One region of the Microbacterium sp. NPDC058269 genome, then DNA from elsewhere that is predicted to be linked to it. Evidence: predicted binding sites of a transcription regulator. Region 1 holds the regulator's gene; the other holds the start of a gene.
What was found. Region 1 encodes LexA, which represses DNA repair genes until DNA is damaged. Its sites were predicted from a motif close to TCGAACANNTGTTCGA; they were not measured.
Positions count from the first base shown of each region.

Region 2: recA (recombinase RecA) is a predicted target of LexA. The motif match lies at 5,100-5,115, and genes of this name have one in related genera.

Region 1 covers NZ_JBHVXT010000002.1:1,044,310-1,051,386, forward strand. The annotation lists gene ACFVWL_RS13420 (S9 family peptidase) at 1-1,563, opposite strand, end outside; gene lexA (transcriptional repressor LexA) at 1,653-2,339, opposite strand; gene ACFVWL_RS13430 (LysM peptidoglycan-binding domain-containing protein) at 2,629-2,997, shown strand; gene ACFVWL_RS13435 (histidinol-phosphate transaminase) at 3,080-4,165, shown strand; gene hisB (imidazoleglycerol-phosphate dehydratase HisB) at 4,162-4,779, shown strand; gene hisH (imidazole glycerol phosphate synthase subunit HisH) at 4,776-5,411, shown strand; gene priA (bifunctional 1-(5-phosphoribosyl)-5-((5-phosphoribosylamino)methylideneamino)imidazole-4-carboxamide isomerase/phosphoribosylanthranilate isomerase PriA) at 5,515-6,261, shown strand; gene ACFVWL_RS13455 (SseB family protein) at 6,245-7,042, shown strand; gene ACFVWL_RS13460 (hypothetical protein) at 7,065-7,077, shown strand, end outside.
Region 2 covers NZ_JBHVXT010000003.1:195,387-202,463, forward strand. The annotation lists gene ACFVWL_RS14535 (GNAT family N-acetyltransferase) at 8-502, shown strand; gene ACFVWL_RS14540 (DNA translocase FtsK 4TM domain-containing protein) at 577-3,294, shown strand; gene pgsA (CDP-diacylglycerol--glycerol-3-phosphate 3-phosphatidyltransferase) at 3,294-3,869, shown strand; gene ACFVWL_RS14550 (CinA family protein) at 3,866-4,351, shown strand; gene ACFVWL_RS14555 (helix-turn-helix domain-containing protein) at 4,493-4,801, shown strand; gene ACFVWL_RS14560 (DUF3046 domain-containing protein) at 4,820-5,044, shown strand; gene recA (recombinase RecA) at 5,313-6,362, shown strand; gene ACFVWL_RS14570 (regulatory protein RecX) at 6,362-7,077, shown strand, end outside.

The sequences.
Region 1 (7,077 bases):
GTACGACGCCTCGAAGTCGTGGGTCTCTGCTGCCAGCATTCGCAGGTCGGCCACCCCGTAGCGGCTGATCCCTGCCGCGAAGGTGCCCCCGCGGACCAGCGCCGACAGCACCGTCCACCCGCCGGCCGATCCGCCGCGGATCGCGATGCGGTCGGGGTCGGCGAGTCCGGCGTCCGCGAGGCCCCGGGCTGCGGCGATCACATCGTCGACGTCGACCACGCCCCACTGTCCGTCGAGACGTTCGCGGTACTCGCGGCCGTAGCCGGTGGATCCGCCGTAGTTCACGTCGAGCACGCCGATTCCCCGGCTCGTGTAGAACGCGATCGCCGCTGATGCCGCGCCGGTCACGTGTGCCGTCGGTCCACCGTGCACCAGCACGATGTAGGGCGGGAGCTCGTCGTCGGACACCGTCGTCTCCGGGTTGGCGGGTGGATAGGCGAACGCGTGCACCGCGCCATGGGGGCCGTCGATCTCGATCGGCATCGCGGCGGGCATCCACAGCGGGTCGACCGGATCGCCGCCGCGCACCGCGACGACCTCTCCCGAGCCGACGTCGACGCACCACAGGCCGGCCGCCGCGCGTGAGCCGTTCCCGGAGACGAGCACGCGGGTGCCGTCGACGGCGTCGATGCTCACGTGGCCATCACCCGGGAGGTCGATCACGCTCACACCGCCGTCGGCGTCGATCATGACGACCTCGTCGCGTCCGTTGGTGCGGACGGCGACGATACGGCCGTCTTCGAGCGGCTGATACCAGCGGTTCCCGAGCACCCAGAGCCCGTAGCCCGTGTCGGCCTCGGAAGGGGCGTGTGGCCGCGCCGGGCCGGCGGCGACCACTCCGTCGAGGGCGACGAGGTGCAGGGCCCACCGACCTTCGGGGTCGTCGGCGAAGACCAGTTCCGTGTCACTGAGCCACTCCGGCTGCAGAGCCGCCCGGGAGGGAATCGTGTGCGGCGTCCCGCCGTCGACGCGGACGACCTGCACCCGCGCGCCCTCCCACGGCATCCGTCCCCGGTCCCAGGCGACCCATGAGACACGCGTCCCGTCGGGGGAGAGGGCGGGATGGGCGAAGAACCCGTCCCCTTGGACGACCACCTTGATCGCGGAGGCGTCCTCGGCGGCGGACCCGTCGAGCGGGATCTCGACGATCGCGCGGAGATGCGGCGTGGTCGAGAGGTCTTCGCGCACGGCCAGCAGTCGACCGTTCTGCACACGCAGACCTCCATGGGAGGGACCCGGCGCCGTGAGGGCGGTCAGGTCGCCTCCGCGGGTCAGACGACGGACCCGCTGGTCTCCTGCGTCGACGAAGTACAGGGTGCCGCGGTCATCGGCCGTCCAGGACCCTCCGCCGTACTCGTGCACGCGCGAGCGCGCATTCCAGGGGGCGGGGAGGATCTCGGCACCGGAGGAGCTCCGTACCGTCACCCGACCCTTCTCGGCCGGCACCGACTCGCCCCACCAGATCTCGGTGCCGACGAAGCGGGCACCGTCGATGCGCGGAGAGGAAGCGGCGACAGAGGCCGCGGAGAAGGGTGAGGGCCATGAACCGTAGGGCGACGACATGCTTCGAGCCTATGGGCCCAGGTGCCGCGTGCGCATACATCGAAGGCCCTCCCGGTATCCCGGGAGGGCCTTCGTCGTGTTGTCGAGCGTCAGACCGCGCGGAGCACGGCCACGATCTTGCCAAGGATCACGGACTCATCGCCGAGGATGGGCTCGAACGCGGAGTTGCGGGGAAGCAGCCAGGTGTGGCCGTCGCGTCGGCGCAGCACCTTCACCGTGGCCTCGCCGTCGAGCATCGCGGCGACGATCTCGCCGTTCTCCGCGCTGTTCTGGGAGCGCACGACGACCCAGTCGCCGTCGCAGATCGCGGCGTCGATCATCGACTCGCCGGAGACTTTGAGCATGAACAGATCACCCTTGCCCACCAGCTGGCGGGGGAGCGGGAAGATCTCCTCGACCTGCTGATCGGCGGTGATCGGCACGCCGGCCGCGATGCGTCCGACGAGAGGGACGAGCGCGGCGTCGCCGACGGGGGTCGCCACGTCTGCGGGGTTCTCGGTGCTGGCGCCGGGCAGGTCGATGAGCACTTCCATCGCCCTCGTCTTCCCGGGGTCGCGACGCAGGTAGCCGCTGAGTTCGAGCTGCCCGAGCTGGTGGGTGACGCTGGAGAGGGACTTGAGGCCTACCGCGTCGCCGATCTCGCGCATGCTCGGCGGGTAGCCGTGGTGCGCGATCGAGTTCTGGATGACCTCGAGGATCGCCATCTGCTTCGGGCTGAGGCTCTTCCGGCGACGCGTGCGCGGTGCCTCCGACTCGGGTGCGGAGTTCTCGCTCATGGTGCTCCTTAGGTGCGTGTTCCGACGTCCCTCTTCGAATGTCGGAGGCCCGTGGTGGGGTGTCCTTATCGAAACCGTATCCGAGAATCGGGCCGATCTGGAAGATCTGTTCGAGCGTGTCGGCCTATTTCCCGGTGTGGTTTCGAAGAATACTTGACAGATGTTCGAACTCGAAGATATATTCGGTACGTAGCTTCGCATTCACGGCTCCCGGCCGAGACGGGAATGCGAACGCTACGCCAACTTCCCCGGCAGCCTCACCGTTCCGGGACAGGCTAAGGAGCACCACATGAGCAGCATCGGCTTCAGCACCGCAGCAGTCATCCCGGCGTCGCCCCGTCCTTCGACGCGACTCCGACTGACGACGCGTGGTCGCGCCGTGCTGCTCGCCTTCGCTTCCGTGCCCCTCGCGATCGGCATCGCCTTCGCCGCTCTCAGCGGCGGCAGTGCGATCGCCTCGGGCGCAGACACGGCCGCCGTCAGTGTCGAGACCGTGACGGTCATGCCCGGAGACACTCTTTGGTCGATCGCCACCGGTGTCGCCCCCGAAGCCGATCCTCGCGACGTCATCGGGGAGATCAGCCGCATGAACCTGCTGCGCGGCGGTGAGCTCCAGGTCGGCCAGACGCTGGCCATCCCGGCTCAGTATGTGAACTGATCCGGATGTGAACTGATCCGGCCGTGGCGTCACCGCAGCAACTTTGCGTCATCGAGTCGGGGTGCCGCTTAACATGGGAAGGGTGACCCTCTCCCTCAACGATCTTCCGCTACGTGACGATCTTCGCGGACTGACGCCGTACGGCGCTCCGCAGGCGCCGCTTCCCATCGCGCTCAACGTGAACGAGAACACGCATCCGATCCCCGATGCGGTGGCGAGCGACATCCTCGACGATATCGCCGTCGCGATCCGTGATGTCAATCGGTATCCCGACCGAGAGTTCACCACCCTCCGCGAGTCTTTCGCCGAGTACCTGGGGCACGGGCTCACGCCCGAGCAGATCTGGGCCGGCAACGGGTCCAACGAGGTGCTCCAGCACATCCTCCAGGCGTTCGGCGGGCCAGGGCGTACCGCGTTCGGATTCGCGCCGACGTACTCGATGTACCCGCTGATCGCGCAGGGGACCGGGGCACGCTGGGTCGCCGGCACCCGTCAGTCTGACTACACGATCACTCCTGAGGAGGCAGCCGAGCAGGTGCGGGCGGCCGATCCTGACGTGGTGATCCTCTGCTCTCCCAATAACCCGACCGGCACCCCGCTCGGTCTCGACGTGATCGACGCCGTGTACGACGCGGCCAGGGGTATCGTGATCGTCGACGAGGCATATCAGGAGTTCGCGCCGCGCGACGCGGTCTCCGCCCTGACGCTGCTCGAAGGACGACCGCGGCTCGCAGTGTCGCGCACGATGAGCAAGGCCTTCGCCTTCGCCGGGGCGCGCGTCGGCTATCTCGCGGCCGACCCGGCGTTCATCGACGCGCTGCGACTGGTGCGGCTGCCCTATCACCTGAGCGCCCTCACCCAGGCGGCGGCCGTCGCAGCGCTGCGCAACGCAGACGTGATGCTCGGGATGGTCGAGGAGATCGTCGAACAGCGCGACCGCATCACGGCGACACTCGAAGCGCTCGGGTACCACCCCCATGAGTCGTGGTCGAACTTCGTGCTGTTCGGCGGCGTCTCAGACCCGAAGTCCACCTGGCAGCAGCTGTATGACCGCGGCGTGCTGGTGCGCGACGTCGGAATCCCCGGACACCTGAGGGTGAGTGCGGGGACCGAGGCCGAGACCACCGCATTCCTCGATGCCCTGGCCTCGATAGGATCGGCTTCATGAGCACCCCCGCACTGACCCCGCGCACCGCGAGCCGTGTACGCAGCACGTCGGAGTCCACCGTCGAGCTCGAGCTGAACCTCGACGGCACGGGGGCGAGCCGCATCGACACGTCGGTGCCGTTCTTCGACCACATGCTCACCGCCTTCGCGAAGCACTCCCTGACGGACCTGACCGTGCGGGCATCCGGCGACACCCAGATCGACGCGCACCACACCGTCGAAGACGTCTCGATCGTGCTCGGCCAGGCGATTCTCGAGGCTCTCGGCGACAAGTCCGGGATCTCCCGCTACGGCGATGCGCTCGTTCCCCTCGACGAGGCTCTCGCGCAGGCCGTCGTCGACATCTCCGGTCGTCCCTACCTCGTGCACACGGGGGAGCCGGCAGGTTTCGAGCACCACCTCATCGGTGGGCACTTCACCGGCTCGTTGGTGCGTCACTCGTTCGAAGCCATCACCTTCAACGCGGCTCTGACCGTGCACGTGCGCGTGCTCGGCGGACGTGACCCGCACCACATCGCCGAGGCGGAGTACAAGGCGTTCGCCCGTGCTTTCCGTCAGGCCAAGGCGCTGGACTCGCTCGTCGACGGCATCCCCTCCACCAAGGGCGCGCTGTGAGCGCAGCACCCCGGGTGGCGGTATTCGACTACGAGTCGGGCAACGTCCACTCTGCGGTCAAGGCGCTCGTCGCCGCCGGTGCCGATGCCGTTCTCACGCGGGACCGCAAGGAGGCTCTCGAGGCCGACGGTCTCGTCGTGCCCGGTGTCGGCGCGTTCCAGGCCGTCCGTGACGCTCTGCGCGCGCACGGAGGAGACGAGATCATCGACCGCCGACTGGCCGGGGGTCGCCCGGTTCTCGGCATCTGCGTCGGGATGCAGGTGCTGTTCGAACACGGCGTCGAGCGCGGACACGACACCGAGGGCCTGGGGGAATGGCCGGGCGCCGTCACCGAGCTCAACGCCCCTGTCCTCCCGCACATGGGCTGGAACACGGTCGAGCCGGGTACCGACAGCGTGCTCTTCCGAGGCATCGAGCAGGAGCGCTTCTATTTCGTGCACTCCTACGCGGCGCAGTCGTGGGAGCTCGACGTCATCCCGCCGTTCCCCGAACCGGTTCTCACCTGGACGACCTACGGCGATCCCTTCCTCGCCGCCGTCGAGAACGGGCCGCTCTCGGCGACGCAGTTCCACCCGGAGAAGTCCGGCGAAGCAGGCATCCAGCTGCTGCGCAACTGGGTCGAGAGCCTCTGAAGACGCCGGCAGGCGTCATCCGTTTTGTTCCCCGCCGTCCGGCGGACTACCCTCGGTTCTCGTGCCCGCACCGGGCCGAAGAGCTTCCCGATCCAAGGAACCCATGAACGACTTCGCGCAGTCCCCCTCGCTCACGCTCCTTCCCGCGGTCGATGTCGCCGGGGGCAAGGCCGTCCGCCTGACTCAGGGCGAGGCCGGAACCGAGACCAGCTACGGCGACCCGTTGGACGCCGCAGGGGAGTGGGTGGCCCAGGGGGCGAAATGGATCCACCTCGTCGACCTGGATGCTGCATTCGGTCGTGGCAGCAACGCTCCGATCCTGCGCAAGGTCATCAAGCAGTTCAAGGGCGTGAGCGTCGAGCTCTCCGGCGGCATCCGCGACGACGCGACGTTGGAGGCTGCTCTGGAGAGCGGCGCCACCCGGATCAATCTGGGCACGGCTGCACTCGAGAACCCGGAGTGGGCCGCTGACGTGATCGGACGTTATGGCGAGGCGATCGCCGTCGGCCTCGATGTGCGCGGCACGACTCTCGCCGCCCGTGGGTGGACCAAGGAGGGCGGTGACCTCTGGGAGGTGCTCGAGCGCCTCGAGGACGCAGGTTGCAGCCGCTACGTCGTCACCGACGTCACGAAGGACGGAACTCTTCGCGGCCCGAACATCGAACTGCTTCGCGAGGTGACCTCGCGCACCCCGAAGCCGGTCGTCGCGTCGGGTGGGATCTCGAGCCTGGACGACATCGCCGCGCTCCGCGACCTCGTGCCCCTGGGCGTCGAGGGAGCGATCGTCGGCAAGGCACTCTACGCCGGCGCGTTCACGCTGGCTGAGGCACTGGATGTCGCAGGGGACTGACGCGCACGCCTGCGGGCCCGAGTCGCACAACCACGGCGATTCGGCCGGTGTCCCGTGGGAGGGTCGCAGCTTCGAGTCGAACCCGCACGCGGGGGACGACGGTTCCGCCGATCCCGCTCTGCTCGCCGCGCTGCTGCGCTTCCGATCCGGGGAGGGCAGCCAGGCCGAGGTCGTCGACGCCTTCCGCGCCGCGCGCGTCCTGATCCCCCTCATCGCCGAGAAGGGCGAGGAGGGAATCGCGCCGAGCGGTCTCGCGGTCGACAAGACCCAGGAGCTGTCCATCGTGACGGTCGCGGCTCCGGACGGTCGTCGCGTGCAACCGGTGTTCTCGTCGGTCCAGGCCATGCAGAGGTGGGACCCCACCGCTCGACCGATTCCCGTCGAGGCTCTTCGGGCGGCACTGGCGGCGTCGGCTGATGACACCGATCTCATCGTGCTCGACCCGACGTCCGACACCGAGTTCGTGATCCGTCGTCCCGCCGTCTGGGCGATCGCTCAGGAGCAGCGCTGGGAACCGAGCTTCCTGTCGCCCGAGGTCTTCGCCGCCCTTCAGGAGAGCGTGGCCCACGAGCTCGCCGTCATCGACGTGGCGGTCGCCTCAGGCGACCCCGATGCGCGTCTGCGCGGCCCCGAGCTGATCGTCGTCCTCGAACTCGTCGACGGGCTCGAACGCGAGGTGCTGGACGCCGTGCTCTCACGTCTCGCTCAGCGCTGGGCATCCGACGACCGCATCGCTGTGCTCGCGGATTCGCTCACGGTGAAGCTCCGCCGCAGCGCCTGATCGCCTTCGCTACGATCGGGGCATGTCCCGCGGTC
Region 2 (7,077 bases), on a different contig from region 1:
TCGCGTCATGTACAGGGGCTTCTCCCTTCGCAGGGCCGCGCAGACGGATGCGATGTTCCTCGGCGACATGCTCGTCGAGGCGGCGAACTGGCGCGCCGGGGGAGTGCGTCCGCGGCATGAGGTGTTGAACTCTGTCGACCATCGGCGCTACCTCGCAGGGTGGAAACGCATGGCTGACGACGGGCTGGTGGCCACCGGTGAGGACGAGGTGCCCGTGGGCGCTGCCTGGTATCGCGTGCTCCCGCAGAATGCCCCGGGGTTCGGGTTCGTCGCCGTCGCCGTGCCGGAGCTGATCATCGGGGTGCACCCGCTCTGGCGTGCACGCGGAGTCGGGCGCTCCTTGCTGCGCGGCGTCGTGCAGCTCGCGGGCTCCCAAGGGCACGCGCGGATCAGCTTGAGCGTCGAACGGGACAACTTCGCGCGCAACCTCTACCGCGCCGAGGGGTTCGTCGTGGTGGGGCAGGGCGCGACGCGCGACACGATGGCACGCGGCACCGCATAGACCACACCCCCTCGGATCCGTGGAAAGCCGCGTCATTACGCGGCGATGTCGGCTGTTGGACGTAACGTGAGAGTATGGCCAGGAGTTCCACGAAGACAGAGCGCGCGTCGACCAGCGCACCGTCGCGCCCCAAGCGGCAGACGGCTCCCAAGGCCCAGCCTGCTCCGAAGAAGTACATCGACGAGGCCGACAAGCCTCCTGTCGCCGTCCGGGCCTGGGTCGGGTTGGCGCACGGTGTGGGCGGGCTCTTCCGCGCATTCGGTCCGGAAACCCTCGAGAAAGACGATCGGCGCGACGGCTTCCCGTTCTTCCTCGTGCTCCTCGCCGTGCTCGGCGCGGTCAACGAGTGGTTCTTCATCGGCAACGAGGTCGCCGCGAACATCAGCGCGTATTCGGTCGGTCTCTTCGTCGGTCGCGTTGCGTTCATCATGCCGGTCTTGCTTCTGATGCTCGCCGGCTGGCTGTTCCGTCATCCCTCCTCGGTCCACGACAACGGACGTATCGGGATCGGGTTCGGAATGTTCGTCCTGGCGCTCGCGGGGATCTTCCATGTCGCCGGCCCGCGTCCTCATCCGAATCAGGGGATGCCCGCGCTGAGTGAATCGGGCGGGCTGCTCGGCTGGTTGGTCGGACAGCCGTTGACATACCTCACCGACATCCCCGCGTACATCGTGCTCTCGCTGCTCGCGGCGCTCAGCATCCTGATCCTCACCAAGACACCCCCGAACCGCATCGGCGCCCGCCTCGGCGACCTGTACGCCTGGATGTTCGACGCCGAGCGCCCGGAGAAACCGTCGAAGGACACCGCGACGATCGACGACGCCGACAAGGTCGACGATCCCGACGTGCTGCCCTGGTGGCGACGCAACAAGACCGGTCGTGAAGAAGACCCCGACGAGGGCACTCTCGGCTCGGATGACATCACGGCCCTGCTCACGACCTCCGACCCGACTCCCGCCTACGATCAGGCGGTCGTCGTCGAGAACCCCTACGACGCCGCCACCGAGGTGCTGTCCGACGTGAGGTCGGTCGCCGACTCTCTCGCGGAGCAGCAGACCACGGCACTTCTCGACGACTCCTCCGACACCGGTGAGGTGCCCGAACTCCCCGGTCTCGACGGCTTCGGCACGGAGGGGCCTGGCGATCGCGGACCTCAGGCTCCCGTGACGCCGTACATCCTGCCCTCTCCCGGCCTCCTGGTCGAAGGACCGCCTCCGGTCATGCGCTCCGAAGCCACCGACAAGGTGATCGAGCAGATCACGAGTGTGCTGTCGCAGTTCAAGGTCGATGCCAAGGTCACCGGGTTCTCCCGTGGGCCGACGGTCACGCAGTACGAGGTCGAGGTCGGTCACGGCGTCAAGGTCGAGAAGATCCTGCAGCTGAGCAACAACTTCGCCTACGCGGTGGCATCGAACGACGTCCGCATCCTCTCGCCGATCCCCGGCAAGAGCGCGATCGGCATCGAGATCCCCAACGCCGACAAGGAGATGGTGGCGCTCGGCGACGTGCTGCGCTCGCCCGCCGCTCAGAAGAGTACGCACCCGATGACGATCGGCGTCGGCAAGGACGTCGGGGGCAACATCGTGATCGCGAACCTCGCCAAGATGCCCCATCTCCTGGTCGCCGGTTCCACGGGTTCGGGTAAGTCGAGCTTCGTGAACTCGATGATCACGAGCCTGCTGATGCGCGCTCGCCCGACGGACGTGCGCATGGTCCTGATCGACCCGAAGCGCGTGGAGCTCACCAGCTACGCCGGCGTCCCGCACCTGATCACGCCCATCATCACGAACCCGAAGAAGGCCGCCGAAGCGCTGCAGTGGGTCGTGAAGGAGATGGACATGCGGTACGACGACCTCGCGTCGTTCGGCTTCCGCCACATCGACGACTTCAACCGTGCCGTGCGCGCTGGCGAGGTCGAGCTTCCCGTCGGCAGCGAGCGTGTGCTCAAGCCGTACCCGTACCTCATCGTCGTGGTCGATGAGCTCGCGGACCTCATGATGGTCGCCCCCCGCGATGTGGAGGACTCGATCGTCCGCATCACCCAGCTCGCACGAGCCTCCGGCATCCACCTCGTCCTCGCGACCCAGCGTCCGAGCGTCGACGTCGTCACCGGACTCATCAAGGCGAACGTCCCCTCTCGTCTGGCATTCGCCGTCACCAGTGTCACGGACAGCCGCGTCATCCTCGACAGCCCCGGAGCCGACAAGCTCATCGGCCAGGGTGATGCGCTGTTCTCCCCGATGGGCTCTTCCAAGCCGTTCCGACTGCAGGGCGCCTGGGTCGACGAGAAGGAGATTGACGCCGTCGTCAAGCACGTCACCCGTCAGGCACGTCCGGACTACCGTCCTGACGTGCAAGAGGCGATGGAGCCGACCAAGAAGAAGGAAGTCGATGAGGACATCGGCGACGATCTGGAGCTGCTGCTCGCGGCGGCCGAGCTGATCGTCTCGTCGCAGTTCGGCTCGACGTCCATGCTCCAGCGCAAGCTTCGTGTCGGCTTCGCGAAGGCCGGGCGCCTCATGGATCTGTTGGAGTCGCGTGAGATCGTCGGTCCGTCCGAGGGATCCAAGGCGCGCGACGTGCTGGCCACGGCCGAGCAGCTCCCGCAGGTGATGGCGAAGCTCCGAGGAGACGATGTGCCGGCGTCGCCGGCAGCGTCCGCTGCACCTCCGGCTCCGCCTGCTCCGGCCCTGCCGCAGACGCATGATCCGATCGCGGCCCAGTACGACGGGCTTCCCGAGGTGGAGGTCGAGGGCGATGAAGACGCCTGGGGCCTGACGGGACGCGACTGATGGCCATCCCTCGGCAGCTTCCCAACGCCATCACCGTCGCGCGCATCCCGCTGGCGGTCATCTTCTTCGTCCTGCTCCTCCTGGGCGGCACCTACGGTTTTGCCGAGCCCGGCCTACGGTGGGTGGCCGCGATCATCTTCATCGTCGGAATATCCACGGACTGGGTCGACGGCTACCTCGCGCGCAAGTACGACATCGTGAGCGACTTCGGCAAGCTCTGGGATCCCATCGCCGACAAGATGCTCACCGGCGCCGGGTTCATCGGACTCGCCATCCTGGGCGAGGTCAACTGGTGGATCGTCGTGATCATCCTGGTGCGCGAGTGGGGGATCACGATCCACCGGCTCATGGTGGCCAGCGAGCATGTCGTCGCGGCGGCATGGATGGGCAAGATCAAGACCGCATTCCAGGGTGTGGCCCTCGGCTGGGCGCTGCTTCCGCTGCATTACCTCGTCGGCCTCGATGCCTGGACGCTGATCACCTTCATCCTCATGCTCATCGTCCTGGTGCTCACCGTCGCGAGCGGCATCGACTACATCGTGGCCCAGGTTCGCGGCTCGCGCCGGAAGTCGTGAGCGAGGCGGCCGCCTCTGTCCTCGCGGTGCTGGGCCGGCGTGGATGGAAGCTCGGCGTCGCCGAATCGCTGACCGGAGGCGCTCTGTGCGCTGATCTCGTCGCGGTTCCCGGCGCGTCCACCGTGCTGCTCGGCGGGGTGGTGGCGTACGCGACGCCGGTCAAGGCCTCCGTTCTGGGGGTCGATGCGGATCTCCTCGCCGCGCATGGCCCTGTGCATCCGCAGGTCGCGTTGCAGATGGCGGACGGGGTGAGACGCGTCGTCGGCGTGGACGGCCAGCCTGCCGATGTCGGAGTATCGACGACGGGGATAGCAGGACCGGATTCCCCGGACGGGCAGCCAGTCGGCACCGTGCACATCGGGATCGTGACACCGGAGGCATCCCGGACGACGGCGTTCCGTTTCACCGGGGAACGGGGATCGATCCGCGCCCAGACAGTCGCAGCGGCACTCGACGAGCTGCTCGCGATGCTGTCGGAATAGTGACGCCTCGGCGTTGGTTACGTCTGATGTGCTCACACTTAAACCACAGAGTGCAGGGGTAGATTCTGTGCATGCCAGGAGTACTAGACTGGCTGTCTCATCGGGGGAGACCTCGAACGATCACATGGGGAGGAGGTTCCGATGATTCTTGTACGACAGGAAATCGGCGATGTGCTGAGGGACTTCCGCCTGCAGAAGGGGCGCACGCTCCGGCAGGTCGCAAGCAAGGCGTCGGTTGCGCTCGGCTACCTCAGTGAGGTCGAACGCGGGCAGAAAGAAGCTTCGAGCGAGATCCTCGCATCCGTCGCTGACGCTCTCGACGTTCCCATCTCGACGATCATGCGCGAAGTCGGAGATCGCATCTCCGTGCTGGAGGGCATCCAGGTCTTCCCGGACGTCGTGCCCGACGACCTCGTGGCGTCGATCGAGCCCCAGCTCTCGCTGCACTGATCCCCGGCCAGGGAAGCGATGCGTCGTAGCGAGTTCTTCCGCGCCGTCGATGACGAGTTCCAGGCGCGTGCTTCTTCCTTGGTGAACGACCTCGGACTCAGTGCCGTCGGCGGCCGCACGGCCATCGAGGCGTTGGCGGACGGCACGCCGCCGCGTGATATCTGGTTGGCGCTGTGCGCCGAGATGGACGTGCCCGACGACAGGCGACATGGTGTCGGCAGGCAGGAGCCGCGCGGTCGCTGACCCGCGCGTCGATGTCGATTCCTACGGGACACGATAGGAGATTCTCGGCGTGTCGTCGAAGATCTGTTCGAAGCGGGCGTAGTCTTCTGCACAAGTGGTTCAGAGAGTCTGTTCTGCACGGTATGTGAGCTCGCCACGTCGATGTCGGTGGCCTCTCCTACGGTGGAGAACAAGCCGAAAAGCCATTACGCCTTGTCGGAGAGTTTCTCCCAACCGGGAGAGCCGCGACAGCCTACAGGCGGCATCACGCGCGCAGAAGGAGCACATCATGCCATCACCCGCCGACCGCGAGAAGTCCCTCGAGACCGCCCTCGCCCAGATCGACCGCCAGTTCGGAAAGGGCTCGGTCATGCGGCTGGGCAGCGATGAGCGCGCCCCCGTGGCCGTCATCCCCACCGGCTCCATCGCCCTCGACGTCGCCCTCGGCGTCGGAGGACTCCCGCGTGGTCGAATCGTCGAGATCTACGGGCCGGAGTCCTCGGGTAAGACGACCCTCACCCTGCACGCGATCGCGAACGCCCAGCGCGCCGGTGGCATCGCCGCGTTCATCGACGCTGAGCACGCGCTCGACCCCGACTACGCTGCGAAGCTCGGTGTCGACATCGATGCGCTCCTCGTCTCGCAGCCCGATACCGGTGAGCAGGCACTCGAGATCGCCGACATGCTCGTGCGCTCGGGGGCCATCGACCTCATCGTCATCGACTCCGTAGCGGCGCTCGTGCCTCGTGCCGAGATCGAGGGCGAGATGGGCGACTCGCACGTCGGTCTGCAGGCGCGACTCATGTCGCAGGCGTTGCGTAAGCTCACCGGTGGCCTGAACCAGACCAACACCACGATGATCTTCATCAACCAGCTTCGCGAGAAGATCGGCGTCTTCTTCGGCTCGCCCGAAACCACCGCCGGTGGTAAGGCGCTGAAGTTCTATGCGTCGGTCCGCATGGACATTCGCCGTATCGAGACGCTCAAGGATGGCACCGACGCAGTCGGTAACCGTACCAGGGTCAAGGTCGTGAAGAACAAGATGGCGCCGCCCTTCAAGCAGGCGGAGTTCGACATCCTTTATGGCGTCGGTATCTCACGCGAAGGCAGCCTGATCGACTTCGGCGTCGAGCACGCCATCGTCAAGAAGTCGGGGTCGTGGTACACCTACGACGGAGACCAGCTGGGCCAGGGCAAGGAGAATGCGCGAACGTTCCTGCTCAACAACCCCGATATCGCACTGGCGATCGAGACGCAGATCAAGCAGAAGCTCGGCATCGGTGGCGCGGCCGCTGTGCCGGCGGCTGCTGACGAGCTCGCCGAGCGTCGTCCGGCCTGATGAACGACTCCCGTGGGGGCGATCCGGATCGGATCGCCCCCATCATCCCCCTCTTCGGTGGAGTTTCGAAGAAGCCCGCCGACGTTCCGCCGACCCAGCTTTCGGAGGGCACGCGGTCGACGAAGGCGCCTTCCCCACGTACCGACGATGCAGCGGTCTGGCGTACGACCTGGGATGCTCCTCCCAGCGGGCCCTCGGGCGTCGACGCTTCCGATCCGGGTACTCCCAGCGAGCGTCACCCCGCGCGAGGGGCGAGGGGCAGCTCCGCCACGGCGGCGTCTCACCCGGCGCAGTCCGCTCCTCGTCTCCGCGCGCTCTCGGACGGGTCGAGTGACGACATCCGCGACGAGGCACCGTCGTCCGATGAGGTCCGCATCACCGCTGAAGAATCACTCGTGCGCAAGCTGCGGGCTCGGTCGCTGTCCGTCTCGGAGGCGCGGCAGGTGCTGAGGGGTGTCGGTCTCGACAGCGGCGTGATCGACGATGTGATCGACGACTTCTGCCGTCGAGGCTATCTCGATGATGCGGCCCTCGCCGGAGTGCTGGTGACATCGGGTGTCGAGCGAAAGGGGCAGGGAAGAGTCGCACTGTCCCGCGCGCTTTCGCAGCGCGGCATTCCAGGCGACGTGATCGACGGTGCTCTCGATGAGCTCCCGGACGATGACGACGAGCGCGCGCTCGAGTTCGCTCGCGGCAAGGCGCGGTCGATGAGTCG